Regions from separate parts of the Halanaerocella petrolearia genome, predicted to be linked through region 1. Evidence: riboswitches for the same ligand, from Rfam matches in the RefSeq annotation. Region 1 holds a riboswitch; each other region holds the start of a gene.
What was found. Region 1 has a riboswitch for S-adenosylmethionine ahead of ilvA (threonine ammonia-lyase). Riboswitches for the same ligand answer to the same signal wherever they lie in the genome.
Positions count from the first base shown of each region.

Region 2: another riboswitch for S-adenosylmethionine. It lies ahead of ACYQ39_RS09720 (methionine ABC transporter ATP-binding protein); the one in region 1 lies ahead of ilvA (threonine ammonia-lyase).
Region 3: another riboswitch for S-adenosylmethionine. It lies ahead of ACYQ39_RS01280 (O-acetylhomoserine aminocarboxypropyltransferase/cysteine synthase family protein); the one in region 1 lies ahead of ilvA (threonine ammonia-lyase).
Region 4: another riboswitch for S-adenosylmethionine. It lies ahead of ACYQ39_RS01130 (hypothetical protein); the one in region 1 lies ahead of ilvA (threonine ammonia-lyase).

Region 1 is NZ_BAAHXW010000001.1:1,428,358-1,436,041, reverse strand. It holds gene argS (arginine--tRNA ligase) at 1-1,369, shown strand, start outside; gene ACYQ39_RS07235 (XapX domain-containing protein) at 1,578-1,733, shown strand; gene pyrG (CTP synthase) at 2,022-3,623, shown strand; SAM riboswitch class I at 3,679-3,787, shown strand; gene ilvA (threonine ammonia-lyase) at 4,099-5,304, shown strand; gene ACYQ39_RS07220 (RidA family protein) at 5,408-5,803, shown strand; gene ACYQ39_RS07215 (hypothetical protein) at 6,151-6,888, shown strand; gene ACYQ39_RS07210 (hypothetical protein) at 6,967-7,605, shown strand.
Region 2 is NZ_BAAHXW010000002.1:497,070-504,753, forward strand. It holds gene ACYQ39_RS09695 (ABC transporter substrate-binding protein) at 1-68, opposite strand, end outside; gene ACYQ39_RS09700 (FecCD family ABC transporter permease) at 289-1,251, shown strand; gene ACYQ39_RS09705 (FecCD family ABC transporter permease) at 1,251-2,303, shown strand; gene ACYQ39_RS09710 (ABC transporter ATP-binding protein) at 2,551-3,342, shown strand; gene ACYQ39_RS09715 (TIGR03905 family TSCPD domain-containing protein) at 3,563-3,802, shown strand; SAM riboswitch class I at 3,870-3,979, shown strand; gene ACYQ39_RS09720 (methionine ABC transporter ATP-binding protein) at 4,193-5,245, shown strand; gene ACYQ39_RS09725 (methionine ABC transporter permease) at 5,217-5,888, shown strand; gene ACYQ39_RS09730 (MetQ/NlpA family ABC transporter substrate-binding protein) at 6,095-6,907, shown strand; gene ACYQ39_RS09735 (hypothetical protein) at 7,215-7,684, shown strand, end outside.
Region 3 is NZ_BAAHXW010000001.1:234,984-242,667, reverse strand. It holds gene ACYQ39_RS01305 (radical SAM protein) at 1-1,220, shown strand, start outside; gene ACYQ39_RS01300 (MTH1187 family thiamine-binding protein) at 1,476-1,787, shown strand; gene ACYQ39_RS01295 (cysteine desulfurase family protein) at 1,855-2,997, shown strand; gene thiI (tRNA uracil 4-sulfurtransferase ThiI) at 3,164-4,351, shown strand; gene ACYQ39_RS01285 (hypothetical protein) at 4,387-5,112, opposite strand; SAM riboswitch class I at 5,354-5,459, shown strand; gene ACYQ39_RS01280 (O-acetylhomoserine aminocarboxypropyltransferase/cysteine synthase family protein) at 5,572-6,768, shown strand; gene ACYQ39_RS01275 (PIG-L deacetylase family protein) at 7,063-7,684, shown strand, end outside.
Region 4 is NZ_BAAHXW010000001.1:201,101-208,784, reverse strand. It holds gene galE (UDP-glucose 4-epimerase GalE) at 1-180, opposite strand, end outside; gene ACYQ39_RS01140 (solute:sodium symporter family transporter) at 322-1,911, opposite strand; gene ACYQ39_RS01135 (MFS transporter) at 2,418-3,689, opposite strand; SAM riboswitch class I at 3,828-3,955, shown strand; gene ACYQ39_RS01130 (hypothetical protein) at 4,052-4,687, shown strand; gene ACYQ39_RS01125 (homocysteine S-methyltransferase family protein) at 4,897-7,317, shown strand; gene ACYQ39_RS01120 (methylenetetrahydrofolate reductase) at 7,393-7,684, shown strand, end outside.

The DNA of each region.
Region 1 (7,684 bases):
TAATGTTTTATCAGAAGTTAAGAAACAAGGTAGCGATTATGGTCAAGTAGAGACAGGTAATGATAAGCAGGTGCAAGTTGAATTTGTAAGTGCCAATCCAACTGGACCATTACATGTAGGACATAGTCGAGGAGCAGTAGTCGGCGATGTATTGGCTAATATTCTTGACTTAGCTGGCTTTGATGTAGCTAAAGAGTATTATATTAATGATGCTGGGAACCAGATGGATCTATTAGGTAGATCAGTGGCAACTAGATATCAACAGCTGTTAGGAGTAGAAGTTGAATTTCCTGAAGATGCTTATCATGGCCAGTATGTTAAAGAGTTGGCCCAGGAAATTATTGATCAAGATGGTGATAAATATTTACAAGCAGCTGAAAATAATGAGATTGAATACTTTAGAGAATATGCTTACGAAGAACTATTGGCTAATATTGAAGAAGATTTAAGTAACTTTGGAATTGAGTTTGATAATTGGTTTAGTGAACGAAGCCTTCACTCTGAAGCTATTGAAGAAGTTGTTGAAGAACTAAAAGAAGCTGAATTGATCTACGAAAAAGAAGGTGCTTTATGGTTTAAAGCTACTGAATTTGGTGATGATAAAGATAGAGTAGTTATTAAAGATGATGAAACTCCAACTTATTTAGCTGCTGATATTGCTTATCATCAAAATAAGTATCAGCGAGGTTTTGATGAAGTAATTAATATTTGGGGTGCTGATCATCATGGATATGTACAGCGGATGAAGGCTGTAGTAGAGGCTTTAGGCTATGGTAAAGAGGCTTTACAGATTATATTAGTTCAGATGGTTAGCTTATTACGTGATGGTAATCAGGTGCAGATGTCTAAGAGATCTGGTAATTTTGTCACTCTTAAAGATGTAGTTGAAGAAGTAGGTAAAGATGCAGCTCGTTATTTCTATGTGATGCGTAGTACTGATAGTCAGTTAGAATTTGATTTAGAGTTAGCTAAAAAGGAATCAACAGACAATCCAGTCTATTACATCCAGTATGCTCACGCCCGTATCTCTAGTATTTTAGATCAGATAGAAGCAGAAGGGGTTGAGATACCTGACTTTGATCAAGTCGATTTTACTAAGTTAGAGACGGAAACAGAGTTAGATCTGATTAAGAAGTTAGCTGATTATCCTGTAGAGATAGCTGAAAGTGCAAAGAGTAGAGAGCCACATCATATAGCTCGATTTGCTTATGATTTAGCTTCTGCTTTCCATAAGTTCTATAATAAATGTCATGTTTTAGTTGATGATAAAGAGTTAATGAGAGCTAGATTATGCTTAACATTGGCTGCTCAGCAAGTATTAGTTAATGTACTTGATTTATTAGGTGTTTCAGCGCCAGAAAGCATGTAGTAGTAGTTGATAGTTGATAGTGGACAGTTTACAGTTAGAAAATAAATAATAGATTATAGTGAATAGAGAATAAATATTTTAATTCTATATTTATTATTTAATCTTTATAATAACTGTCAACTGTAAATTGTAAACTGTTAACTTTATTTGTTGGCCCGATTTTTTTCGGGTGGGCGGGAGAGGGATTGTATACTAAGGAGGAATTAAAGTGAACCAGGCGTTATTATCTACATTATCTGGTTTAATTGTTGGAGGTTTATTCTCCTTTTTGGACTTGCCTATTCCAGCTCCACCGACTTTATCAGGAGTTATGGGAATTATCGGTATTTATTTAGGTTTTATGTTAGTTAATATGTTAAATTAAGATGTTTAGACTAGGAAATTTAGGAAGGCCTGAATTTTCTAGTCTTTTTCTTATAATATGGTTAAGATAGACGTCTGACGGATAGTGTCAGCGTGAATAAGATATAAGCATTATTCACATAGATTATTGATTACTATCTAATTTTAATTATAAAAGTTGAATTTAATTGATATAAAGTTTCAAGCTATGAGTCTTGAGCTGTGAGCTATGAGTTTAAAAATTTAAAGAATTTAGCTCAGGACACACAAATCACGACTCATGACACTATATTAAAGGGAGGATTTATTAATGACAAAGTATATTTTTGTAACTGGTGGTGTTGTTTCTTCATTAGGAAAAGGAATTACAGCTGCATCTTTAGGTAGATTGTTAAAAGAGAGAGGGTTAAATGTTACAGTTCAGAAGTTAGACCCATATATTAATGTTGACCCAGGTACTATGAATCCTTATCAACACGGAGAAGTTTTTGTAACTGATGATGGTGCCGAGACAGATTTAGATTTAGGACATTATGAGCGATTTATTGATATTGATTTGAATCAAAATTCTAATGTAACAACTGGACAGATATATTCTACAGTATTGAAGAAAGAACGACGCGGAGATTATTTAGGTGGTACAGTACAGGTAATTCCTCATATAACTGATGAGATTAAATCTAGAGTGGAACGATTAGGTGATAATGAAGATGTTGATGTGGCTTTAGTTGAAATTGGTGGTACTGTTGGTGATATTGAAGGGCTACCTTTCTTAGAGACAATTAGACAGTGTAAACATGACTTTGGCCCAGAGAATGTAATGTATATTCACTGTACTTTAATTCCATATCTTAATGCAGCAAATGAGCTAAAGACAAAGCCAACTCAACATAGTGTTAAAGAATTAAGACGGTTAGGTATTCAACCAGATGTGATTATTTGTCGTAGTGAGCGAGAGTTAACCAAAGAAGTTAAAGATAAGATTGCTTTATTCTGTGATATTGATGAAGAAGCAGTAATTCCAGTTAAAGATGCAGAATGTATCTATGATGTGCCATTAATTGTAGAACAAGAAGGTTTAGCAGATATAACTCTTAAAAAGTTAGATTTACATTCTCGAGTAGAGCAACCAGATCTATCTGAATGGCGAGAAATGGTAAATAAAATGAAGAATCTAAGTAATGATACAAGTATTGCCATTGTAGGTAAGTATGTTGAGTTACCTGATGCTTATATTAGTATTGTTGAATCATTACAACATGCTGGTGTAAGTAATGATACGGCAATAGATATTAAATGGATTCATGCTGAAGATGTTGAAGAAGATGGTGCTAAAGCCCATTTATCTAATGTAGATGGTATTTTAGTGCCGGGTGGCTTTGGTGATCGAGGTGTACCAGGTAAGATTGAAACAATTCGGTATGCTAGAGAGAATGAAGTTCCATACTTTGGCATCTGTTTAGGAATGCAGTGTGCCGTAATTGAATTTGCTCGTAATGTATGTGGTTTAGAAGGAGCACATAGTGCTGAATTTGATGATGATACTCCTTATCCAGTAATTGATCTAATGCCAGAGCAGAAGGATGTTGAAGAAAAAGGTGGAACTATGAGATTAGGATTATATCCTTGCAAGGTTCCAGAAGATACTGTCTGTCGTGATTTATATGAAGCAGAGGTAATTTATGAACGACACCGCCATCGTTATGAATTTAATAATCAATATCGTAAAAAATTAACTGAAGCAGGTTTAGTTTTATCTGGTGTTTCTCCAGATGATAGGTTAGTAGAGGTTGTTGAAATAGAGGACCACCCATGGTTTGTAGCTAGTCAGTTCCATCCTGAATTTGAATCACGTCCTAATCGCCCACATCCATTATTTAAAGGATTTGTTGAGGCGGCTTTAAATAATTAGAATTGACATAGCTAGATAAAGATGTTAATATAGTTTAAAATAAAATAATTTTATATTCTTATCCAGAGTGGTGGAGGGACTGGCCCAATGAAGCCCGGCAACCCCCGATTAGGGAAGGTGCCAACTCCTACAAAGTTTTCTAGTGGAACTTTGAAAGATGAGAAGAGTAAAATCCTCTTCTTAAGAAGAGGATTTTTTTATTTTAACACTGTTGATAATTATATTTTTATATTTAATAGGGGATAATCTTAATAACTGTATGCTTTATTAATGGTATATTATGTATATAATTGTGTCACCATAGGTGATACAGTCATGTGTCGTGTGCTGTGTGCCATTAGCAGATTTTTCACAGAAGCTCTTTGTGATAAAGACCATCTACTCACAACACATCCTTCAGGTCTAAAAAACAAGACCTTTTGTAATAGAAACTATTTGCTGATAGCTATAGCACTATCAACCAAGGAGGTTTATAATGGAAGTTACTTTAAATAAGATAAAAGAAGCTGCTAAAAATTTAACAGGAATTATACATAAAACTAATTTAAGTTATAGTACAACTTTTAGCCAATTAAGTAATAACCAGATTTATCTTAAAGCAGAAAATTTACAAAAGACTGGTTCTTTTAAAATTAGAGGAGCCTACAATAAGATAGCCAATTTAACTGAAAAAGAAAGGGAACGAGGAGTTATTGCTTCTTCAGCAGGAAATCACGCCCAAGGAGTTGCTTTAGGTGCTACTAAGAATGGTCTACAAGCTACTATTGTAATGCCTGAGGATGCTCCAATTGCTAAAGTAACAGCTACACAGAATTATGGAGCTAATGTTGTTCTGTATGGAACTGTCTATGATGAAGCATATAATAAAGCAATGGAGTTACAACAAGAGCAAAATTTAACTTTTTTACATCCTTTTAATGATCCAGAAGTGATTGCAGGACAGGGAACAATTGGTTTAGAAATCCTTGCAGATCTACCAGAAGTCGATATTATATTAGCCCCAATTGGTGGGGGAGGATTAATCTCTGGCATTGCTGTAGCAGCTAAAACAATAAAGCCAGAAGTAAAAGTGATTGGAGTTGAGGCAGCTAGTGCTCCAGCTATGAAAAGATCATTAAAGCAAGATAAAATAATTAGTTTAGACAAGGCTAATACTATTGCTGATGGAATAGCAGTTAAGAGACCAGGTTCAGTAACCTATCAATTATGTCAGGAGTATCTTGATGGAGTTGTAACAGTCTGTGATGAAGAGATTGCTAATGCGATTTTAATGTTGTTAGAACGGGCCAAGATGACAGTTGAAGGTGCTGGAGCTACTGCTTTAGCAGCTGTTTTGAATAATAAATTAGAAGTTGAGAATAAAAATATAGCTACTGTTTTAAGTGGTGGTAATATTGATGTCAATATGATTTCTAGAATCATTGAACGTGGTTTGACTAAAGCAGGTCGCAGAGTCAGATTCAAGACTATACTCAAAGATCAACCAGGTAATCTACAACAACTTTTAAATCGAATTGCCAAATCAGATGCAAATGTAATTTCAATTCATCATAATCATCACCAGGATGGGATTCCTATTGATTCAGCAGAAGTAGAGTTAGAGTTAGAGACAAGAAACCGTGAACATGCTCAAAAGATTTATGAGTCTCTAAAAGAGCATGGGTATAAGTTATTTGAGTAGTAATTCCTGACATTGATTATCAATGATTATATTATTTGATGTTAACTGTACACTATACACTATACACTATACACTGTAAACTAAATAACTAGGAGGTATTCAAATGGCAGATTTAGAGACAGTCAGTACTACAGAGGCGCCAGCAGCAATTGGCCCTTATTCACAAGGAGTTAAGTGTGGTAATTTATTATTTTTATCAGGACAAATACCTTTAGACCCAGATTCAGAAAGAGATGATGACCTAATAGTAGGAGGTATTGAGGTACAGACTAAGCAGGTTTTAGAGAATGTGAAGGCTATTTTAAAAGAAACAGGTTTAGAATTGTCTGATGTAGCAAAAACTACCTTATTTATTAGTAATATGGATGACTTTGATAAGATTAATAGAGTCTATGCCGATTACTTTAGTAAACATAAGCCAGCTCGGTCTTGTGTCGAGGTAGCTAAGTTGCCTAGGGATGTAGGAATCGAGATGGAAGTTATAGCTAGTTTTGATTAAACTAAGTTGTTAAAAATTTTTCCCTTACGATTCCTGCACTTTAAGGATTTGAGATGTGTTTATGATTTGAACTTGATTTAGCTCACCCTATGAGTTTCATAGAAACTTTTCGTGATAAAGACCATCTGCACCTAGCAGACGACAGATCCTTCAGGTCTTGAAATCAAGACCTTACGTAATAAAACCCATTTGCTGATAGCGTGGCACAAAGTGCCACTTTATATCAATAATAAGTAGTTTCAAGAAGTAGGTAAAGTTAATTCTTTACCTACTTTTTTATTTTTTTGGTATATAATTACTAAAAAATGTAAATAATATTAGTGAATAATCAAATGGGAGGGATAAAGATGAAGAAATACATAACGTTTGTTATTGTTCTTATGTTGATGTTGACTACTGTAGTTTCTGCTAAAGGTGATTTAGAGAGAATAGGAGAAATAGTAGCTGTTAATACTAATCAAGACACTATTTTACTAAAAAGTAGAGAAGAGATGACAGAATATAAATTAGCTTTAAATGCTACAATTCAGTTAAATAACAGAGATGTATCTTTGAAAGCTTTAAGACCAATTAAGGGAGATAATTTTCAACAGGCTAGAATTGAGTTAAATAAAGAAGGAAAAATAGAAACTATTGATTCTTTTTATCGTAGTATCTCAATTATAGTTGAAGAGGTAAATAAGCAAGTAATAATTTTTAAAAATCTAAATACAGGTCAAAAAATAGTTTATGACTTAAAATCTAATCTTGATATAATTAGGAATAATTATTCAGCTTCTTTAACTGATATCAGGGTAGGTGATCAGGGGGTAGTAGTGTTAGGTATTAATAATCAGCTACAGAAATTGGTATTACATCATTATCAAGATAAGGGTGTTATTAAAGAGATAGATAAGCAAGAAAAAGAGATTACTGTTAATATAGGTACTAGATCGGAACCTCAACTAAAGACCTTTCAGATACAGGATGGAACTAATCTGATAAATAATCAACAAAAGATAAAATTTAAAGATTTAGCAGTAAATCAATGGGTTAAATTAGAGGTTGATAAGCAAGTTAAGTTAGCTGTAGTACGTAATATTTAGTCTGTTTTTTCTGATTAAATAAAGGAATTGGAATAGAGATAAAGAATAACTTAAGTGGTCAAAGGAGGTACGAGCAAAATGGTAATTGAATACCAAATTACTCTAGCATGTCGCTGCCCTAAGTGTGGTAAGCTAGAGTTAGAGGAAGTTAATATATTTGATTTTTCAGGTGCAGATAAATTAGAGTTAGAGTGTGATTGTGGTTTTGATAAATTAGTAATTGGTAAAAAAGGCCAGAACTTTTGGTTAGAATATCCTTGTATCTTCTGTGATACTAAACATAGAAATTTTTATAAGCAGAATGAGTTTTGGGCCAATCAAGTTAAAAGTATTGAATGCTCTATTAATAGAACTGAATTGGGTTATTTTGGGCCTTATAATGAAGTTAAAGAGTTAACTGAACAAGAAGAAGAGTATTTAGAAGAAATGATGGATAAGCTAGACTTTGAAGATTATTTTACTAATCCTGATATTATGTTAGCTGCTTTAAATGAATTACATGATATAGCTAAAGAGAGTGGTTTAGTCTGTCAGTGTGGTAGCAAAGAGATAGATATTGAAATGTTACCTAATGAAATAGAACTAATCTGTAAAAAATGTGATGGTGTAACTAAGGTAGAAGCAAAGACTGAAAGAGATTTAAAAGAATTAAGAAAATTGAAGAAGATTAAGATTTTAGAAGGAGTAGTTAGTGCTTTAGAAAAGACAAATGGCTAAAAATCGGGAAAATTCCCGAAAAATAGGATAAAATGAAGGACTTTTATCTTTAGTATTGTATACTATGTAGTGGAAATAA
Region 2 (7,684 bases), on a different contig from region 1:
ATCATAGTTATTAACATAAGAGAAATAGCCATAATTATCTTTTTGTTGCCATATGTAGTATAAGTCAATAGTTTCTCCTCCTTGATTGATAATGAATATCATTCCCTGATTATTTTACCATAGAATTTATAATAAGTCAATGATAAGTACTTTCAAAATCATTGACAACTAATTCTGTATCTGTTACACTTGATTAGTGATAATGATTATTAATTTTTATCTAGTTAGGAGTGAAGACTAGTGGACTTATTAAAATTAAGAACTAAACAGAATAAAGTTATAGGGTTAATGATTACTTTATTATTATTGATATCTTGTATAATAGCTAGTGTAATTTTTGGAGTTACTGATATAAGTTTAAAGACAGTTATTAAGGCTTATACAGACTTTACTGGATCTAATAAAGAGATTATTATTAAGACTACTCGAGTTCCTAGAGCATTAATTGCTACTTTTGTAGGAGGGAGTTTGGCTATTGCAGGAGCATTGATGCAGGCTTTGACTAAGAATCCTTTAGCTTCTCCTGGAATCTTTGGAGTTAATGCTGGAGCTAGTTTTTTTGTAGTATTAGGTATTTCTTTTCTATCTGTTAGTTCATTGGGCCAACTTTCTATTTTAGCCTTTTTAGGAGCTGCTATTAGTGCTGGAATAGTTTATGCACTTGGTTCAGTAGGTAGAGATGGCTTAACGCCACTAAAACTTACTTTAGCAGGAGCAGCAATAACAGCTTTATTTTCTTCCTTTACTCAAGGAATGTTGGTCTTAAATGAAAAGGCTTTAGATTCAGTCTTGTTCTGGTTGACAGGATCAGTGGCAGGTCGAGATTTAAACTTATTACTATCAGTATTGCCTTATATTTTAGTAGGTTGGATAGCAGCTTTTGTTATTGCTAAGGCTATAAATATTTTAGTTATGGGTGAAGATATAGCAAAAGGATTAGGTCAGAAGACTGCTCTAGTTAAATTAATGGCTGGAGTTATTATTGTTTTATTAGCAGGTAGCTCAGTGGCAGTAGCAGGGCCAATTGGTTTTATAGGAATTATTATTCCTCATCTAGCTCGTTTTTTAGTAGGTAGAGACTATAGGTGGTTACTTCCTTACTCTGCTTTATTAGGAGCTATACTATTATTGTTAGCAGATATTGGAGCTAGGTATATTATTATGCCACAGGAGGTTCCAGTTGGTGTAATGACTGCCTTTATAGGGACTCCATTCTTTATTTATATTGCTCGTAGGAGGATTGGTAACTGATGAAACAGTATAGAAGTTTTCGATTTAGAAATCTATCCTTTCTAGTTAATAAAAAAGCATTATACATATTAGCCAGTTTACTATTACTTACTGTAGTAGGAGTAATTTTTAGTGTCGGAGTAGGTGATATGTATATTTCTCCTGTTCAAGTAGTGAAAGCTTTATTTGGATCTGGTACAGAGGCTAAAATTCTTGTTATTCGTTCTTTTAGATTGCCACGAGTTATTACTGCTTTACTTGCTGGTTCAGCACTAGCTGTAGCAGGAGTTATTTTGCAAGGGATAATTAGAAATCCTTTAGCTTCACCAAATATTATTGGTATTACAGGAGGAGCATCTGCAGGAGCAGTTCTGTTTTTGTCTTACTTTACTTCTTCAGATGTAAATAATTCTTTGACAGTCAGTATTAAGTGGTTGCCTGTTGCAGCTTTCTTAGGAGCAGGTTTGATAGCAATCTTAGTTTATACTTTAGCATGGAAAGATGGAGTTTCTCCAGTACGTCTAGTATTGATAGGAATTGGATTGAGTGCTACTATGCAGGCTTTAACAACGATGTTAATCATACTCAGTCCTATTTATTTAGCTAGTCAAGCTTATGTCTGGTTGACAGGAAGTGTTTATGCTACAACATGGAGTGATGTTTTGACTCTACTTCCTTGGTTAGTGGGACTGTTGCCTATTGCTTTTATGTATGCTAAAGATATGAATGTGCAGATTTTAGGAGATGAGATTGCTCAAGGAGTTGGGAGTGCAGTAGAGAAGAAGAGGTTAATTTTATTGTTGATTAGTGTTGGCTTAGCTGCTTCATCTGTATCAGTAGCAGGTGGTATTAGTTTTGTAGGTCTGATGGCGCCTCATATAGCAAGAAAATTAGTTGGCCCAACTTTTGAAGTCTTATTGCCAACATCGGCTTTATTAGGAGGTCTGATTTTACTATTGGCTGACCTGATTGCTAGGGTAGCTTTTCTACCTCTTGATCTACCAGCAGGTATTTTTACAGCAGCTATTGGTGCCCCTTATTTTATTTACTTATTATATAAGACTAATAAATAGCTATTAGCTGTGAGCTATGAGTCGTTAGCTAATTCAAAGTCAAAACCATAAAATAATTCAAATCTTTTAAAACTAAAGAAGTTATATAATTTAGATCTTGATTGCAGAGGTTTTGAATTTGGCACATAGCACATAGCACATAGCACATAGCACATAGCAGACAGCAGACAGCAGATAGCTATGTCACTGAAAGTGACAAATACTTTAACAAGTAGGATATAAATTATTTTAAGGAGAGTAGAGAATTATGAAACATGTATTAGAGACTGAAGATTTAACATTAGGCTATGGAGAGGAAATAATCATTGATGAACTTGATTTACAGCTACCTAAAGGTGAAATCACAGTATTTGTAGGTGGAAATGGAGCCGGAAAGTCTACTTTACTTCGTTCTTTAGCTAGATTACTAAAGCCTAAAACTGGTTCAATAATCTTGGATAAGTCTGATATCAGTAAGTTATCTACTAAAGAATTGGCTAAAAAGATGGCCATTCTGCCTCAAGGGCCAACTGCCCCAGAAGAATTAACTGTATTACAGCTAGTTAAGCAGGGGCGATATCCTCATCAAAATTGGTTACAACAATGGTCTAAAGAAGATGAAAGAATGGTTAATAAGGCGTTAGCAGATACCCAATTGACTAAACTGGCTGACAAACCAGTCAACTCTCTATCAGGTGGTCAGCGTCAGAGAGCATGGATAGCTATGGTATTGGCCCAAGGTACAGATACTATCCTATTAGATGAACCAACTACTTATTTAGATATGGCCCATCAGATAGAAGTCCTTGATCTACTTTTTGAGTTGAATCAAGCTCAAGACTGTACTATTATAATGGTACTGCATGACTTGAATTTAGCTTGTCGCTATGCTGATCATATAGTGGCTTTAAATAACAAAGAAGTTGTTGCTCAGGGGACACCTCAAGAGGTTATGACGGCTAAATTAGTTGAATCTGTCTTTGATATGCAGGCTAAGATTATTGAAGATCCATTATATGAGACTCCAATGTGTATTCCTTTCAGTAAGCATGTTAAATAACTTCAGTGTGAGGAATGAGTGTCAGTAAATTTAGGATTAAAAAATTATTTTATATTTTAATGGTTTATAAGTTTTTGACTTTAGGTTTTAACTGTCAATTGTAAATTGTAAACTGTCAACTATTGATATAATGTAATGTTATATTATATCAATTAAGTTTGATTGTTATTAATAAATCCAATATACTAGAGAAAAAAAGTTAATATGGGAGGCAATAAAGATGGAGTCATTTGAAACAACAGGTGTTTGTGCTAGAGAGATTAAATTTGATGTAAATGATGAAGGAGTAATTGAAGAAGTAGAGTTTGTAGGAGGATGTAATGGTAACTTATCTGGGATAGCTGCCTTAGTAGAAGGGTCTAAGATAGAAGAAGTAGCAGATAAATTGGAAGGAATTACTTGTCGTAACGAGACTTCTTGTCCTGATCAGCTTAGTAAGGCTTTAAAGGAGATGGCTTAAGAAAAAATCTCTTGACAAGTTTAATTAGAGTTGTTATTATATCTGTAACTTAACTAAATAACGCATACTCTTATCTAGAGAGGTGGAGGGACTGGCCCGTTGAAACCCAGCAACCAGTACTTACTTTTATAAGTACCCGGTGCTAACTCCTGCAGTGCATGAGCTGAGAGATAAGAGAAGAGACTATAACCTCTTCTCTTATTGGGAAGAGGATTTTTTATTTCAAGCTATGAGTGTGAGGAATTAGTGTCAGTCAGACTTTTCGTAATAAATTCACTAGTTACTGACACCATATATCAATCAAAAGCAGCTAGTAAGTCTCTTGTAATAACTATCGATTGAAATATAAGCTGACTCAAACCTAATAGATTAGAAGGGGTAGATGTAGTAATGATTGAAATTAAGGATTTAACCAAGACCTACCAAAGTGAAGAAGGACCAGTCACAGCATTAGAAGGAATTGATCTAGAGATTGATGAAGGCGAGATTTTTGGGATTATTGGCCCGAGTGGTGCAGGAAAAAGTACCTTTATTCGATGTCTGAATTTATTAGAACGTCCTACTAAAGGGCAAATAATTATAGATGGCAAAGATTTAACTCAATTAAGTACTTCTCAATTACGTGCTGCACGAAAAGATATAGGAATGATCTTTCAAAACTTTAATCTATTACAATCTCGTACAGTAGCAGAGAATGTAGCTTTTTCTTTAGAACTTGCTGGCAAGAAGAAAGCTGAAATAGAACCTAAAGTTGATAAATTACTTAGGTTAGTTGATTTAGAAGATAAAGCTGATAATTATCCTAGTCAGTTAAGTGGAGGACAACAGCAACGAGTAGGAATTGCTCGAGCATTAGCTAATGATCCTAAAGTTCTACTGTGTGATGAAGCGACTTCCTCTTTAGACCCTGAAACAACTCATTCTATTTTAGAATTACTAAAGGATATTAATCAACAATTAGGAATTACTGTTGTGCTTATTACACATGAAATGGAAGTTATTAAGGAAATTTGTACTCAAGTAGCTGTTATAGCAGAAGGAGGAATTGCTGAACAGGGAGATGTACTTGATATCTTTACAGCTCCTAAACAGCCAGTAACTAAGAAATTCTTACAACGGGTAATTAATGCTAATGTACCATCTGAATTACTATCACGTGTTACAGTCAATAATCCTGACCAAGGTCGGTTAATAAAATTAAGCTTTACTGGTGATTCAGCTGGAGAACCAATTGTCTCTGATTTTATTCATACTCACCAGGTTGAAGCTAATATCTTATATGGAAATATTGATAAGATTCAAGGGACTTCTTTTGGAACTTTAGTTATTGAATTAACAGGAGAACGAGATAATATTGAATCTAGTATTAAAGATCTTAAGAATAATTCTGGAGTAAGAATTGAGGTGATTGAAGGTGCAGAATCTACTAGTATTTCTAACTAAGCATAATAGTTTATTGCTAACTGGTATTCAAGAGACTCTTTATATGGTTGGGATTTCAATGTTAGTAGCTATGTTATTTGGAGTTCCTTTAGGAGTAGGAGTAGTAGTTACAGCTCAAGAGAATATTTTAGAAAATAAGTATTTGAATTTATTATTTAGTACTATTATTAATATTACTCGTTCTATTCCTTTTATTGTTCTAATGGTATCTTTGATTCCTATTACTAGAGTTATTGTAGGAACTTCAGTTGGAACTACAGCTGCTATTGTGCCATTAACTACAGCAGCTATTCCTTTCATAGGTAGAATAGTAGAAAGCTCTTTAAAAGAAGTAGATAAGGGAGTAATAGAAGCTGCTCAAAGTATGGGAGCTACTCCATGGCAGATTATTAAGAAAGTTTTATTACCTGAGGCTCTGCCTTCTTTAGTTCTAGGAATGACTATTACAGCAATTACTTTAATTGGTTTCTCAGCTATTGCAGGAGCAATTGGGGCTGGAGGTTTAGGTGACATTGCAGTTAGATATGGATATCATCGTTTTCAGACGGGAATTATGGTTAAGACAGTAATTCTATTAATCATTCTTGTCCAGTCAGTCCAGAGTTTTGGTAATTGGTTGGCAGCTAGATTGGATCATAGTTAAAAGTAGTTTACAGTTAACAGTTTACAATTTACAGTTAGAATGATTAATAAACTATACTTTTTATATTTCAAAAATAGCAATGTTTTTATCTCTAATATATAAGGAGTTTAATTTTGATTTATTTAGTAGTTTGACTGTACTTTGAATTTTAACTGTACACTGTTAACCGTAAACTGTAAATTATATAAAACTGAGGAGGAGAGAAGATGAAGAAGAGATTATTTTTATCAGTAGTTTTATTATTGGTAGTGGCATTGGCAGTAGGATGTGGTAGTAATCAAGAAACAGCAAAGAAAAAACAGAAGTTAGTAGTAGGAGCTACTCCAGTTCCTCATGCTGAAATTTTAAAGAATGTAGTTAAGCCTGAATTGGCTAAAGAAGGTATTACTTTAGAGGTTAAAGAATTCACTGATTATGTAACTCCTAACCTGGCTTTATCAGATGGTAGTATTGATGCTAACTATTTTCAGCATGTTCCTTACTTAAATAACTTTAAGAAAGATAGAGGATTAGATTTAACTTATATTGCTAAGATACATTTAGAGCCAATGGGACTTTATTCTAAAACGATTAATAAATTAGAAGAGTTGAAGTCGGGATCAACAATTGCTATCCCTAATGATGCAACTAATGAAGGAAGAGCATTATTATTGTTAGAGTCTGCTGGTTTAATTAAGCTAAGTGATGATGCTGGATTGAAAGCTACTCCAGTTGATATTGCTAAGAACCCTAAGAACTTAAAATTTGATGAGCTGTCAGCAGCTCAGTTGCCTAGGGTATTAAAAGATGTATCTGCAGCAGTTATTAATACTAATTATGCACTAGAAGCAGATCTAGTTCCTACTAAAGATGCTATCATTATTGAAGGTAGTGATTCTCCTTACGCTAATGTCTTAGCAGTAAGAACTAAAGATAAGGATAATAAACTATTGAAGAAGTTAAAAGCAGCTCTTACTTCACAAGAAGTAAAAGAATATATTAAAAAAGAATATGATGGAGCTATAGTATCAGTATTTTAGTTTAACAGGCATGTCCATTTGGGCATGTCTATTTTTAATTTAAGTATTTTTAAATGAAGCTTGATTGATATAAAGTGGCACTTTGTGCCACAGTTATCAGCAAATGGTTTCTATTACGAAAGGTCTTGTTTTTTTGAATTGGCTGATAGCACATAGCACACAGCAGACAGCTGTGTCACTTTAAGTGACACAATATATCTAATAAATAAAAAAGTTTGATAATTTATAATGCTTAAAGAGGTAAAAGGACAGCGAGTATATAATTACAATAATAGAAGTCCAAAAACAGTCTATAAAGGTGATATTTATGGCAGATCAAAATTTAAATCAGGAGGAAATAGAAACAGATGGTCAGTTTGATGAGGCTAAAGAGTATTTCTGGACTAAAGGGAAGTTTAGTTATGGTGGGAGAAATAAAACTTATGGTTTAATAAATGCTGTTTTTAATATAGAAAATAATCAATTACTTAAGCTGGACTTAGTTATAACAGATGAAGGATTAGATATAGGACTAGAAGATGATTTAAGTCAGTTTGCGACAATTATTAGTGATTTAAAAGTAGGTTATAGAAGTAGAAAAAGAAAAAGAGATTTAATTGAAAAGATTGAAAATTCAAAAAGAGAAGATTTGTTAATAGCAATGACTGAAGATGACACTGAAGGGGTAAATGAGGTATTTAAGGAAGAGATAGAAGAGATAATTCAAGAATCGATTAAGTTGGAAGTAAAAATAGAGCCACTTACTATTTCACAATTAGAAGAGACCTATCCTGAGTT
Region 3 (7,684 bases), 1.2 Mb from region 1:
AGTTAACAAGTTCTGACCCACTAGAAGACTCCAAACCTGCCCAACTAATAGATAAATGGGCCAACTTAGGAGCAGAAATAACAGAACTACATCCTAATTTTCCTGAGCTAGTCTGTGAAATAGAGACTTTTCGCGGTTGTCCAAGAAGTAATAACTGTTCTTTCTGTAGTGAGGGATTTAAAAATCTAACTTATCATCGTAGTGTAGAAGGAATAATTGAAGAAATAGCATCTTTATACAAGCAAGGAAATAGATACTTTAGGCTAGGCGCTCAAACTGATCTATTACTCTTCCAAGCTGAGAAGAGAGATAATAGGTTGATCCCTAATCCTGAAGCTATGGAAGAGCTTTATAGTGGTATTAGAGAAGTAGCACCAGATTTAAAAGTCTTACATATGGATAATATTAATCCAGCTACTATTGTTGACTATCCAGATAGAGCTAAGAGAATATTAAAGACTATTGCTAATTATAACACAGCAGGAGATATAGCAGCATTTGGCTTAGAGTCAGCCGACCCAGAAGTCTTAAGAGCAAATAAGATTGGAACAACTGCTGATAAGACTTTTAAAGCAATTAAGATAGTTAATCAGATAGCAGGTTTTAGAGAAGAGGGAGTTCCTAAATTACTGCCAGGGATTAATCTGCTACATGGTCTAAAAGGTGAGCGAGAAGAGACAATGAAGCTAAACTTTAAGTTTTTAAAAAGGGTCTTAGATGCTGATTTATTATTAAGAAGAATTAATATTCGCCAAGTTAATCCAGTAGGTGAGTATAAGGCAGCTCAATATGATAAGTATCAGTTTAAAGAGTATAAAAAGAAGGTTAATCATGAAATTAATCAACCTATGCTTAAGAAGGTATTTCCTGCTGGTACTCTATTAAAGGAAGTAATTATTGAAGAAGTAAGAGGTAAGACCTCTTTTGGTAGGCAATTAGGTACTTATCCTATTTTAGTTGGTATTCCAGGGCAATATGAACTAGGAGAAAAGTTAGATATCAAGGTAATCGACCATGGATATAGATCTATAACTGGAATTCCTTATCCTTTTAATATTAACCAAGCAAGTATTGATCAGTTAGAGGCTCTTCCAGGTATTGGGAAAAATAGATCTACTAAGCTTTTTATGGCAGGAGAGATTAAAGATCTAAATCATCTAGATCAAATTTTAGATGGCTATGATGTTTCACAGTTAGAGGAGATAGTAACATTTAGTTAATTGATATTAAGTGGCACTTTCGTGCCACGGCTATCCGCTGTCTGCTATGTGTCTTGAGCTAAATCAAGTTCAAAATCATAAGTACATATCAAACCCTTGAAATGCAGCTATTGTAAGAATTTAGTTTTTGCATATAATGTTTTTGAATTAGCTCACAGCACACGACACAAGCCTGATGACTATGTCACTGAAAGTGCGACTTTATATAAATATTGATTCACTTTAAAAAGTTAATCATTAACAGGGGTGATAAAGATGGCTATTGCTGAGGTAACAGTAGTTCCAATTGGAACAGAAGATACAAGTCTAAGTGAATATGTAGCTGGTTGTCAAGATGTATTGGCTAAGGAAGAAAGGATTGAATATCAATTAACACCTATGGGGACAATTATTGAAGGGAAACTAGATGATATTCTAGTAGCAATTAGAAAGATACATGAGGTTCCTTTTGTTAATGGAGCTGAGAGAGTGACAACTAATATTAAGATTGATGATAGGAGAGATAAAGAGGCTAGTACAGAGCAGAAACTTAAGTCAGTGGAGAGTAAAATAAGTAATAATGAATAAAAATAGGTTATTTTAATTAAATTGTAAATTGTTAACTGGCAATTTATATAAGATCGGAGGTTTAATGATGAAAGAAGTCTATCTAGATAACGCTGCAACTACTAAAGTAACTCCAGAAGTAGCCAAGAGAGTAAAACAGGTTATGACAGAAGAGTATGGTAACCCTTCTTCATTACATAATAAAGGTCTTGCAGCAGAGAAAGTAATTAAAGAGGCTAGAGAAGAGTTGGCCCAGAAACTGCAGGCTGAGTCTAAAGAAATATTTTTTACTTCTGGAGGAACTGAAGCCAATAACTTAGCAATTAAAGGTGCACTTAAGACACTAAATAATAAAGGAAATCGAATAATTACCTCCTCTATAGAACATCCATCTGTTCTTAGTGTCTTTACAGAGTTAGAAAAAGAAGGTTGGGATGTTAAATACCTAGAGGTAGATCAGAGGGGGATTATCAATCTAGATCAGTTAGAAAAACTAGTAAATGATGATACAGTTTTGGTTAGTACTATGGCTGTTAATAATGAACTAGGTACTATCCAACCTCTTGAGAAGATAAGTAACATCCTTAATCCCTATGATAATCTTTATTGGCATGTTGATGGAATTCAAGCTTTAGGTAAAGTTGATATCTATCCTGATAAATTAGGAATCAACCTCTACTCTATGAGTGCTCATAAAGTACACGGGCCAATGGGCGTAGGTGCCTTATATGTCAGCTCCAATACTAGATTAAAGTCTCTACTACTGGGTAGTTCGCAAGAAGAGGGGTTACGACCAGGAACTGAAAATGTACCTGGAATTGCTGGTTTTGGTGAAGCTATTAAGTTCTTACCTAGTACAGAGGAGATCAATCAAATGCTTAAGCTTAAGAAATATCTAGTGAATAGAGTCTTAACAGAACTAGATGGTGTCTTTTTGAATGGGCCAGAAGTAAAAGAAGGAGCTCCTCATATAGTCAATATGTCTGTTGCTGGATTAAAAGGAGAAGTGTTAGTACATAGTCTAGAAGAAGAAGGAATTTATCTATCGACAGGTGCTGCCTGTTCTTCACGTCAAGCTGATTCTCATGTTTTAAAGGCACTAGGAGTTGGCCCGGATTTAATAACAGGTGCCTTGCGATTTAGTCTTAGTGCAGAGACAACTAAAGAAGAAATAGACTATACAATAGATATATTAAATGATAAAGTAGCTATGTTAAGAAAATATATGTAGTGATGTGCTATGAGTTGTGAGTCATGAGCCTTGAGCTAAAATCAAATAATAAATTAAATTATAAATGAAGATTAACTCAGACTCAAACTTAAATTCAATCTTGAACTAAAATTAACTGTACACTGTAAATTGTAAACTGTACACTATAAAAATAGAGGTGATAATAATGGAGAAACTATATTTAATCAGATACGGTGAGATAGGAACTAAAGGAAAGAACCGCCATGTTTTTGAAGATAAACTAGTTAGTAATATTAGACAAGCCCTGACAGCTATTGATAAAACAGCAGAGGTTAATGTTTATAAGACTTCAGGACGTATCTTTGCAGCAACTGATTTAGCAGAAGATAGAGTAATTGATAGACTGCAAAAAGTCTGTGGTATAGTAGGCATCTGTCCCACTAGAAGAGTTGCTCTTGATGTAGATCAAGTCAAGAAGGCTAGTTTAGCAGCTGTAAAAGAAGCTTTACCAGCTGAAGAGAGAACTGTTAATTTTAAGGTAAGTGCTAGCAGGGCCAATAAAGGCTTTGAACTAGATAGTATGGAACTAAATAGAGAGATGGGAGCATATGTATTACAAAATACCCCTGATGGAAGACTAAATGTTGACTTATATAACCCTGAAATTGAGTTAAATATTGAAGTGCGTTATAATCACGTCTATATCTATACTCAGGATCTACCTGGAGTAGGTGGTTTACCTGTAGGAACTACAGGTAGATTAGGAGTCTTACTATCAGGTGGAATTGATAGTCCAGTAGCTAATTGGATGGCTATGAAACGAGGAGTAGAGACTACTCCAATCTATTTTCATAGTTTCCCTTTTACTAGTGATCGAGCTAAGGAAAAGGTAGTTGATCTAACAAAGGTGTTGGCCCAGTATCAAGGTAAGATGGATCTACATGTTGTTCATTTTACTGAGATTCAAAAACAGATTAACGAAAAATGTCCTGCTGATTTAACTACAGTTATTATGCGCCGGAAAATGATAGAGATTGCTGAGAAGATTACAGAACAGAAAGGCGGTAAAGGATTAGTGACTGGTGAAAGTATGGGCCAAGTAGCTAGCCAGACATTAAGTTCTATGCATGTAACAAATATAGCAGCAACCATGCCTATCTTTAGACCATTGATTGGCTTAGATAAGATAGAGATAGAGGCAAAAGCTAAAGAAATTGGAACCTATGAGACTTCTATTCAGCCTTATGAAGACTGTTGTACTGTTTTTGTTCCTGAGACTCCTGAGACTCATCCGACTTTAGAACAGATAAGAGAAGGAGAAGAGGAATTAGAAGTTGATAAGTTGATTGAAGAGGCTGTAAAAGAAGTAGAAATCATAAAGATTGAAGATTAAATTAGTGTGGGGGATTTCCCCCACACTATCAGTCATTAACAGTCATCAATTGGTTGCTCAATAGGACATGGACCACAGGCAAATTCAAGTACTCCTCTTATCTCCCAAATCTCATCTCCATCTTTTCTACAAAACTCACTACAGGTAGTCTCTACAAAATCAACTATTATATCATTAGCTCCAATAACACGAAGATTTTCACAACTAGCCTCACTATCTAAACAGACTGGTGTAAATTCATCAACACATATGATAGTCGAAGTACATACAGGAGCTTGAGATCCTGTTTCAGGAGCAGAGTCACTTGCTACACATAAACCACCTATTAGCTTAATACAGCCCTCAATAAATACTTCAGTTACACCTACACCTGTAAACTCTGTATCAATAGCACATTCCTGTGAAAAGCATTCAAAACATCCTTCTTCTTCTAAGAAGTAGGCAGCAACATCAAAGTTTTCTGCAATGAATTCTTCTTGTTCTGCTAAAGTGTCACCTGGAATAGAGAAACCAGCAGGAACAACTAGAGTAAAGCAGAATTCAATATCTTCAGGAGGAATACAAGCCTCTATTGGGCCAATATCTGGGCAACCCTCTGGACAGCCAACACATTCTTCTGGACAGACAACTTCTTGTTGGATTTCATTTTCAGCCATTTTGGCACCTCCTCTATCTTTAGTTTCTTTTAACTCATCTTCAGTGGAAGAATAAGATCTTATTTCCATAGGACCTATTGTAGTTATTTTAACTTTATCAACCATTTATCTCACCTCCTTATCGGATAGGGGGTAAAGGTTTAGTATATATTATTCATTAGCGGATTAATTTGGGATATTTGTAATTAAAAAGTTTTTATAACCTATCCCACTTTCTAATGAGTCACTACATAATATGGGTTAATATGTAAATATGTGAAAAGATAGTTAAAGTAGTCTTTTGTAAATTAGTAAGTTGACATAATTATTAAGATATGTTATTATTATTTTAAATTGAATATTTAGGTTCTTATCCAGAGTGGCAGAGGGACTGGCCCGCTGAAGCCCGGCAACCTCCTAATTAAGGAAGGTGCCAATTCCTGCAATACCAGTCAGGTATTGAAAGATAAGAAGAGTAAAAAATCTCTTCTTACTAGAAGAGATTTTTTTATTTTATATTATTAAAGTAAAGAATAAATAATAGTGAATAGAATATTGTTAATTATAATAAAGGGAGGAACTAAAATGAGTAGTCGAGAAAAAGAGTATGGTTTTGAAACTAAAGCTTTACATGGAGGATATAATCCTGAGGAAAATAATAGAGGTTCTAGAGCAGTACCTATCTATCAGACAACTTCTTATGTTTTTGATGATGCAGACCATGCAGCTAGTCTATTTGCACTAGAAGAAAAGGGAGATATCTATACTAGAATTGGTAACCCTACGAATGAAGCCTTAGAGAAGAGAGTAGCAGAATTAGAAGGTGCAGAGGCAGGGTTAGCAACTTCTTCTGGTATGGCAGCTATTAACTTAACTGCTCTTACATTAGCAGAAAGTGGCGGCAAGATTGTTTCTTCAAAGTATGTTTATGGAGGAACTTATCATCTTTTCTCTGAGACATTACCTAAATATGGTATTGAAACAACTTTTGTAGACCCTCATAATTTAGATAACTGGGAAGAAGCTATTGATGAGGAGACAAAGTTCTTATATTTAGAGTCACCTGGTAATCCTACTTTAGATATAGTTGATATTGAAGCTGTGGCAGAGTTGGCCCATAAGTATGATTTGAAGTTAGTTATGGATAATACATTTAATACTCCTTATCTATGTCAACCACTTGAATTAGGAGTAGATATTATTGTTCATTCTACAACTAAGTATATAGGAGGCCATGGAACTTCTATTGGAGGTATTATTCTTGGTCCAGAAGAATTCCTTTTAAAGGCTAGAACCGAAGGTTATCGTGATACAGGACCAGCTTTAAGTCCTTTCAATGCTTGGACTTTCATTCAAGGTCTAGAAACATTGTCTCTACGAATGGAAAAACATTCTCAGAATGCACTTAAAGTAGCTAAGTGGTTAGAAGATCATTCTGAAGTAGAGTGGGTCAGATATCCAGGTTTAGAAAGTCATCCTCAGCATGAATTAGCTAAAAAACAACAAAGGCACTTTGGTGGTATGCTCTGTTTTGGCATTAAAGGTGGGTTTAAAGCAGGTAAGAGGTTAATTAACAATGTAGAGTTATGTTCCTTGTTAGCAAATGTAGGAGATACAAGAAGTTTAATTATCCATCCTGCTTCTACTACTCACGAGCAACTTTCTAAAGAAGAACAAGAAGAAGCTGGAATTACAGATAATTTAATCAGATTATCAGTAGGAATTGAAGATGTTAATGATATTATCGCCGATTTAGAGAAAGCTTTCAACCAAGTAAAATAACAGAAAAGACCCCAATATTGGGGTCTTTTTTTAAGTACTTTAATAATCAGAACCTAGTAACAAGAGAATTAAAATTAAAAAGACAATAAATGCCATATTATCATAGCCATAATTATAATCCATAAATATTCTCCTTTCTTAAACTAACTACTACATGATATGATATTGAGTTGAAATTGTGATAAGGAGAAACTATAATGAAACAAAAAGTCAAACTATTAGGATTTACTTTAGTAATTATTTTGAAATAATTATTATTTTAGTCTCATTATTTAAAAATATTGGAGGCAGAGAATGAATAATCTAAAGTTAATTTTAATAATAACGCTTATTGTAGTTACAACTTTTGGTGTACAAGCTAAAGATATATTAATAGTAGCTCCACATCCTGATGACGAGATTATAGGAACAGGTGGTACTATTTCTCAACATTTACAGCAGGGTGATCAGGTAAAAGTAATCTTTATGACTAGTGGTGAAGGTTACTACTGGGCTAGAAAATTATTTTCTAAAAAGATAGTTACTAATTTAGAAGAGCTAATTGAATTTGCTACTATAAGAAGACAAGAATCTATTACTGCTTTAACTAAATTAGGATTAGATAGAAAGCAGATTAAATTTCTTAAATTTCCTGATGGCTACCTTAAAGAGATCTTTTTAAATGGTAATTTTTATTCGTTGACTAGACAAGAATTGGTTACTGATTTAGAAAGAGAGATTATTAATTATAAGCCAGATATAATTTATACTTCTCATCTCAATGATCAACATCCTGACCATTGGGTAACTGCTTTAATAACTAAACTGATTTTAGCTAAAGATAATCTTTCAATCCCACACTATCATTATTTAGTGCATTGGAATGATTATCCTCAACCTCGAGGGTATAATCCAGACTCTTCTTTACAGCCTCCTA
Region 4 (7,684 bases), 1.2 Mb from region 1:
AGTATCATCTAATAAATCTTTATCTGCCAAATCCCCTTTGACAAATTCACCACCCAAAATAGATTCTTGATGACCTTTTTGTAGATTATCATAAACAATGACTTGATGCTCAGTATCTAATAACTCTTTAACAACATGGCTACCGATATAACCTGCTCCACCAGTTACTAAAATATTCATTTTAACCCCTCCTTAATTAAATTAACAAAACTAATTTTTTATACCAATAGGTTAACTTTATTAACTAAATTAATTAAGTGCTTAAAAATAAAAGCCCTTGACCTCTATTATGAATTTTAGTCAAGAGCCTATTTTAAATTACTAACCTGCAATTCCTGCACTTGAGAAGATAATATAAACTACTACCATAGCACTAGTGATAGCTGCTCCTGCAGTATAAACCTTCTTCCAAGGAGTTAATTCAACAGCCTTTTTATCTTCTAAGACAAAATCTTTATCACGTGGTTTTAACTTACCAATTACAACCATAATAATAGAACACAGTACAAATAAAACTGCTAAGATATGCAAGAAGTGAATTCCTGTATCCCAGAATAACTGTGTTGATCCATAAATTGTAATGAAGACAAATAGAGAAACTTTAGCTGCAACTGCTGGAACTCTTTTTGTTACATAACCAATAAAGATAATTGTAAAGATTGGTACATTATAAAAGCCATTTACAATTTGGAAGTATTGGAAGAAGCCTTTTGGAATTTTAGCAATAAATGGTGCTAAAGTCATAGCAAATAAAGCTAAACCTGTACCAATATACTTACCATAACTTACAAGCTCTTTATCGGATGCGTCTGGTTTAAATAAAGGTCTAACAATATTCAGTGAGAATAGTGTTACAGCTGAATTCAATGTAGAGTTAAAGGATGATAGAATAGCCCCAAAGAGTACTGCTGCAAAAAATCCTACTAATGGTTTAGGCAGTACTGCATTAACTAACATAGGATAAGCATTAGTCGGTTCTAAGCCAGTACCAAACATATTAAAAGCAATGATTCCTGGTAATATTAAAAATAAAGGACCTAATAGTTTCAAACCTGCTGCTAAAAGAACCCCTTTTTGGCCCTCTTTTAAGTTTTTAGCTCCTAATGCTCTTTGAATGATAGATTGATTTGTACCCCAGTAGAATAAATTAACTAATAACATTCCAGTAAACATTGTACTAAATGGTACTGGATCTGATGATGAGCCTATAGCATCTAGTTTCTCAGGGGTATTCTGCATAATAGTCTGAAAACCTTCAATCAAAGATCCATCTCCTAGAGCAAATAACCCAAAAATCGGAATAGCCAATCCTCCAATAAATAATCCGATACCATTGATTGTGTCTGATACTGCTACAGCTTTCAACCCGCCAAAAATGGCATAAATAGAACCTACAATTCCTATACCCCAGACTGCAATCCATAATCCAGTCCACTGACTAACTCCTAGTGTTTCTGGAATATTAAACATACCACTGATTCCTCTAGCTCCTGTATAAAGAATAGGTGGTAATAGGTTAAAAACATAGCCAAATAAGAATAAAATTGTAACTATTCTTTTAGTACCAGAATCGAACCTTTCTTCTAAAAAGTCTGGAATAGTTGTAATGCCACCTTTTAAATACTTTGGTAATAAATAAAAAGCTACTATTACTAGGGCTACTGCCGAGCCAACTTCCCAACCCATAACAGACATATTGTCTGTATATCCTTGAGCATTTAATCCTATTAACTGCTCTGTAGATAAATTAGTCAACATTAAAGAACCACCAATCATCCAACCAGTAAGACTTCTACCCCCAAGAAAATATCCATCTTGAGTATCTAAATCTTCTTCTTTAGTAAATTTGTAAGAAATAACTGCAACTAAAGCAGTAAAAAATATAAATGATCCAACTGTAAAAATATCCATTTTAAATTGCCCCCTTATCTTATTGAGTAGTTTAGATAAGGAGAATCTTATGAACTTATAATGAATTTTATTTGATTATAGACTTATTTCAGATTATTTCTCCTAATTAATAATCATGAATGAAAGAAAATTATTTTTTTACATAACAATTATATACTTATATTATTGCTTATCCTAATGATGTAAGTAATATCTAATCTATTTTGCCCTTTAGATACACCTCCTATTTTATATAAGTTTATAGATAAACCAACTTAGTTAATCAAATTAATTAAGTTGGTTTAAATAAATAGTAACTTTTGAAAGTTACTATTTATTTAGTGATTATTTGATTATAATCTTGACTATAAAAAGTATATAACAAATAAAAAAGAATATCAAGAACTTATAACAAAACTTTTTTAATGGAATTAAATAAGTTAATAAATAAAAAAATTATCTGTTTTTATTTTAATATACTTTCTTGTCTTTGTCAACTTATTTGCTGATAAATCAGATTTTTATTGTTAAGATAATCTAGGATCCTTTACTTTAAAAAATAAAAGTATGATTCCTAAGACAATCATTATAAAAGAACTACCAAAAACTACTTTATAATTTAATATATCGGCTAATAAGCCACCTAATAGAGAAATAATTGCCATTGTTAAACCAGTAACTGTATTAGTTAATCCTACATAAACTGTTCTTTCCTCAGGTGAAGAAGCAAAATCAGCAATGATAGTTATAAAAGAAACACTATTGCCTCCTAAAGCTATACCTGTTAAAATAAATACTAAATAGAAAAAAATTAGACTATGAGCAAAAAAAGCAACTGCTAATCCTAATGCATTAAAGAAGGCAGCAATTACTACTACCAGCTTATGACCATATTTATCTCCTAAATAACCCCAGAAAATATTAGTTAGACTCTTACTTATAATCAATACTACTGTAAAAATACCAACAACCTTATCAGCCTCCCCTGCCTTTAAACCTAACCTTTCAATGCCTGCTACTGTAAACAATCCATCAGCCATACCAATAAACTGGACTAAGACAGCTCCAATCAAGTAATTTCGGTAATTTATCTCCTTTTTTATAATTGATAATAATTTTTGAATATATTCTTTGAAGCTATCATTTTTATCTTCTGTTGGGTAAGCTGGCTCCTTAACTAAAGCTAAAAAAAGATATGAAATCATCATAGCTATAAAAGTTATCCCAAAGAGAATAGTAAAGCTAATTTGAAAAGAAAATTCCTTAATTATATAACCAGCTCCCAAAGCCCCGAATACCTCTAATAAACTACTTAAAAAGGTTCGATAACCAAAAAATTTCCCCCTGTTCTCCTGAGGAATTACTTTAGCTACTAAATCAAACCATACTGGGCCAACTAATCCAGAAAAGATAGTATGTAATGTCCACAGTAAAAAGAAACTAAACAATAACAGATTATTAGAAGCAAGTAAATAAGTTAAAATAGCCAAAAGCAATAAAGGTAGCCTTTGTAGTAGTCCAAAAATTAGTACTCTTCTCTTCTTTCTATCTAAACCTGCAGTCCACTTAGCTGATAATAATTGTGGAAAAGTAGTACCAAACATCATAATAGCTGCAATTAAACTGATTAAAAACTTAGATTTAGTTAATTGGCGAACAAATAAAGGTAAAATAGTACTAACTGAGATAAAACCCATACCTAAAGTATAAAAAGCACCGTCTAAAATATTTACTGCAAAATTAAACTTATAGTTATTGCTGATTTTTGTTTTAGCATCTTCTTTATTACTATTAGTCATTATTTTATTCCCCTTTTTAACAGTTTAACATTAATTATGTTTATAAAAGATAGGTTTAGTTATACTTAAAAAAAGAATTAGTTTTGACAAAGAGTATAATTGATGTTATACTTATGCACAATAATTGAATAGATATTAGCCTTATTGAGAGTGGTGGAGGGACTGGCCCTATGAAACCCGGCAACCAGTAGTAATTTTTAGTTTGAGTTTAAGATACTACAGTGGTGCCAACTCCTGCGGAAGTCTTAACTTCTGAGAAATAAGGGAAGATGATAACTCCTCTTCTCTTATAAGAAGAGGTTTTTTTATTGGAGGTGTAGATTATTATCCAAGATATCTCAATTGAAATTCTTAAATATGAAGTGAAGAAAGAATTAGGTTATCAAGAACAGACTGAATCTAATGCTAAAGTGGAAAAGATAATCTCTGATACAATAGATTTAGCCACTCCCCTATTAGAACCTAAAGGAAAATATATCATCTTAGAAGAGATAGATATTGATCAAGATAAAGTTAGCTTAGGAGCAGAAAAATTTACCTTTCAGAGTCAGGATATAGCTGACTTATTAGCTGACCAAGAAGAAGTAGCTCTTTTAGCAGTAACTATAGGATATAAATTAGAAGAGAAGGTAAATCAACTTTTTGCTGAAGGTGAATTAACTAAAGCAACTACTTTAGATGCAGTAGGTTCAGCAGCAGTAGAAGAAGTAGCTAATGAAGTAACTAGATTAATTAAAAAAGAATCTCTAACCAGAGGTTTATCCCATCTAACAATGCGGTTTAGCCCTGGTTATGGTGATACTAAATTAGATATGCAACCTGAATTATTAGATCTTTTAGATGGAGAAGAGTTAGATATTAACCTTAGTTCTGGTTACATACTAGATCCTCAAAAGTCAATTACTGCCTTGATAGGATTAGGTAATGTTGAATCAGATAGACCTAGTTGTGACTTTAACTGCCAAAATTGTGAATTTGAAACTTGTGTGTATGAATAGTAGTTGTTAGCTATCTGCTATGAGCCATGAGCCAATTCAAACCCATTACATTAATGAGCTTGTTACGTTTGATTTCTAGCTCACGACTCACAGCTCATAGCTCATCGCTGTGATATTAAAGTGACGCTTTATATCAATTAAACTACATCTTTGCAGTTAAGATCAAAAAATAGATAATTATAGATAGAGTAAGAAAGGAGTATGTAGTAGTGAGTAATTTATTAGATAGATTAGAAAATGAGATTCTAGTATTAGATGGTGCTATGGGTACTGCACTACAGAATAAAGGATTAGAAGTTGGTGACTGCCCAGAAGAATTAAACTTAACTAACCCAGAGATACTACAGGAGATATATACAAGTTATCTAAATGCCGGCAGTAATATTATTCAGACTAATACATTTGGGGCCAACTCCCTTAAGTTGGCTGAGTATGGCTTAGAGGATCAAGTAGTTGAGATAAATAGCCAAGCCGTAAAGTTGGCTCGAGAAGTAGCATCTAATAATAATGTATTTGTTTCAGCTTCTATTGGTCCTACTGGAAAGTTATTAGAGCCTTTAGGAGATCTATCTTTTCAGAAAGCTTATGAAGTATTTGCTCAACAGGCTAAAGCTTTAGAGGAAGCTGGAGCTGATTTGATTAATATTGAGACTATGACTGATCTACAGGAGGCTCGAGCCGCTTTAATTGCTGTTAAAGAAGAAACTTATCTTCCTGTAATCTGTAATTTAACTTATGAAGAGAATTTAAAGACAATGACAGGAACTGACCCTCAAACAGCAGTCACTGTTTTAGAAGCTATTGGTGCTGATGCAATTGGGGCCAACTGTAGCTTAGGTCCTAAGAAATTAGTAGAGATAGTAGAGATTATAGATCAAGAGACAGACCTTCCTATCTGTGTTCAACCTAATGCTGGGTTACCAATCTTAGATGATAATAACCAGACAGTCTTTCCTATGTCAGCTCAAGAAATGGCAGATTATATTCCAGACTTTATCAAGGCAGGGGCCAATATAATTGGTGGCTGTTGTGGCTCTACTCCTGAATATATAAAGTTGGTTAAAGAACAAGTAACAAATGTTACACCTAACAAAGGAGAAGTTATTAAAGAAACTAGATTAACTAGTCGAACTAAAACAGTAACTATCTCTGATGATTTACCAACTCGAATCATTGGTGAACGAATCAACCCTACTGGACGAGAAAAGCTATCAGATCAACTAGCTGAAAATAATATGGAACTTGTTTCTCAAGAAGCTACTAAGCAGGTTAAAACTGAAGCTGATATTTTGGATATTAATGTTGGAGTACCAGAAATTGATCAAGCTCAGGCTATGAAGTTGGCCCTAGAGACAGTCCATAATGTAGTAGATGTCCCAGTCTCTATTGATACAACTAATCAAGAGGTATTAGAAACGGGGCTACAACAAGTAGTAGGTAAACCATTAATCAACTCAGTAACTGGTGAACAGGAAAGTTTGGAACGAGTTCTTCCTTTAGCAAATAAGTATGGTGCAGCAGTTTTAGGATTAACTTTAGATGAGGATGGCATCCCTCCTACTGCTCAAGGAAGATTAAAGGTTGCTCGAAAAATTGTTAAGCAAGCTCAAGCAATTGGCATTAATAAAGAAGATATCTGGATTGATACTTTGGCTTTAGCAGCTAGTGCTGAACAAGAGCGAGTTCAAGAAACCGTTAAAGCTATTCGTCTAATCAAAGATGAATTAGGAGTTGCTACAGTCTTAGGTGTCAGTAATATTTCCTATGGTCTTCCAGTTAGAGAAGAAGTAAATACAGCCTATTTAGCTATGGCTATTCAAGCAGGACTTAATGCTCCAATCTTAGATCCAACTAGTCAAGCTATGAAAGCTACTGTAAAGTCTAGTGATTTATTAGTAAATCGTGATCCAGCTGGAAAGAGATATCTTGAATCCTATGCTGATCAAGAACAAGAGGAAAATCACACTAAAGATAAAGTAGAAGACACTACAACAGATGAGGATATTTTGATTACAATCCATCAATCAGTTCTAGAGGGAAATAAAGAGAATATCATCAAGCAACTTGAAGTAGCTTTAGATGATTACTCTCCTTTAACTATTATCAATCAAGCTCTAATTACTGGAATTAAAGAAGTAGGGGCCAAATATGATGAAGGAACTTATTTTCTTCCCCAGCTAATGATGGCTGCAGAAACAATGCAGAAGGCTTTTTCTAAGTTAAAACCATTGTTAGAAGAAGAAGGCGAGCAAAAAAAATTAGGTACTATTCTCTTAGCTACTGTTAAAGGAGATATACACGATATTGGTAAAAATATTGTTAAAATAATGTTAGAAAATAATGGTTTTGAAGTAATTGATTTAGGTAAAGACGTAGCTAATCAAGAAATTATAGAGCAAGTTATTACTAATGAAGTTGATTTAGTAGGGTTAAGTGCTTTAATGACTACTACTATGCCTAGGATGGAAGAGATTACAACTAAACTTAAAGAAGTAGCTCCAGAAACTAAAGTATTACTAGGTGGAGCAGTTGTTACAGCAGATTATGCTAAAAATATAGATGCAGATGGATATGCTGATAATGCAGTAGAAGCAGTTAAGAAGGCAGCAGAATTAATTGAGAATGGATAATTGAGCAATCAAATTATATATAATATATCAGTTTTAACTCACACTGACACTATATTCGAGAAGGGAGAATTGATTATGTCACTAAAAAATAAATTAAAAACTAAAGATTTTGTTATTACAGCTGAGGTTACCCCACCTAAAGGAACAGATTGTAGTAAAATCTTCTCAGTAGCTAAAGAATTAAAAGGAAAAGTAGATGCAGTTAATGTTACAGATTCACCAATGGCTAAGATGAAGATGAGTTCTATTATGGCAGGTCATTTGATTCAAGAAGAGACTGGATTAGAAGTTATTCCTCATGTTACCTGTCGTGATAAGAATATTATTGCTTTACAAGCTGATTTATTAGGAGCAGTCAACTTAGGAA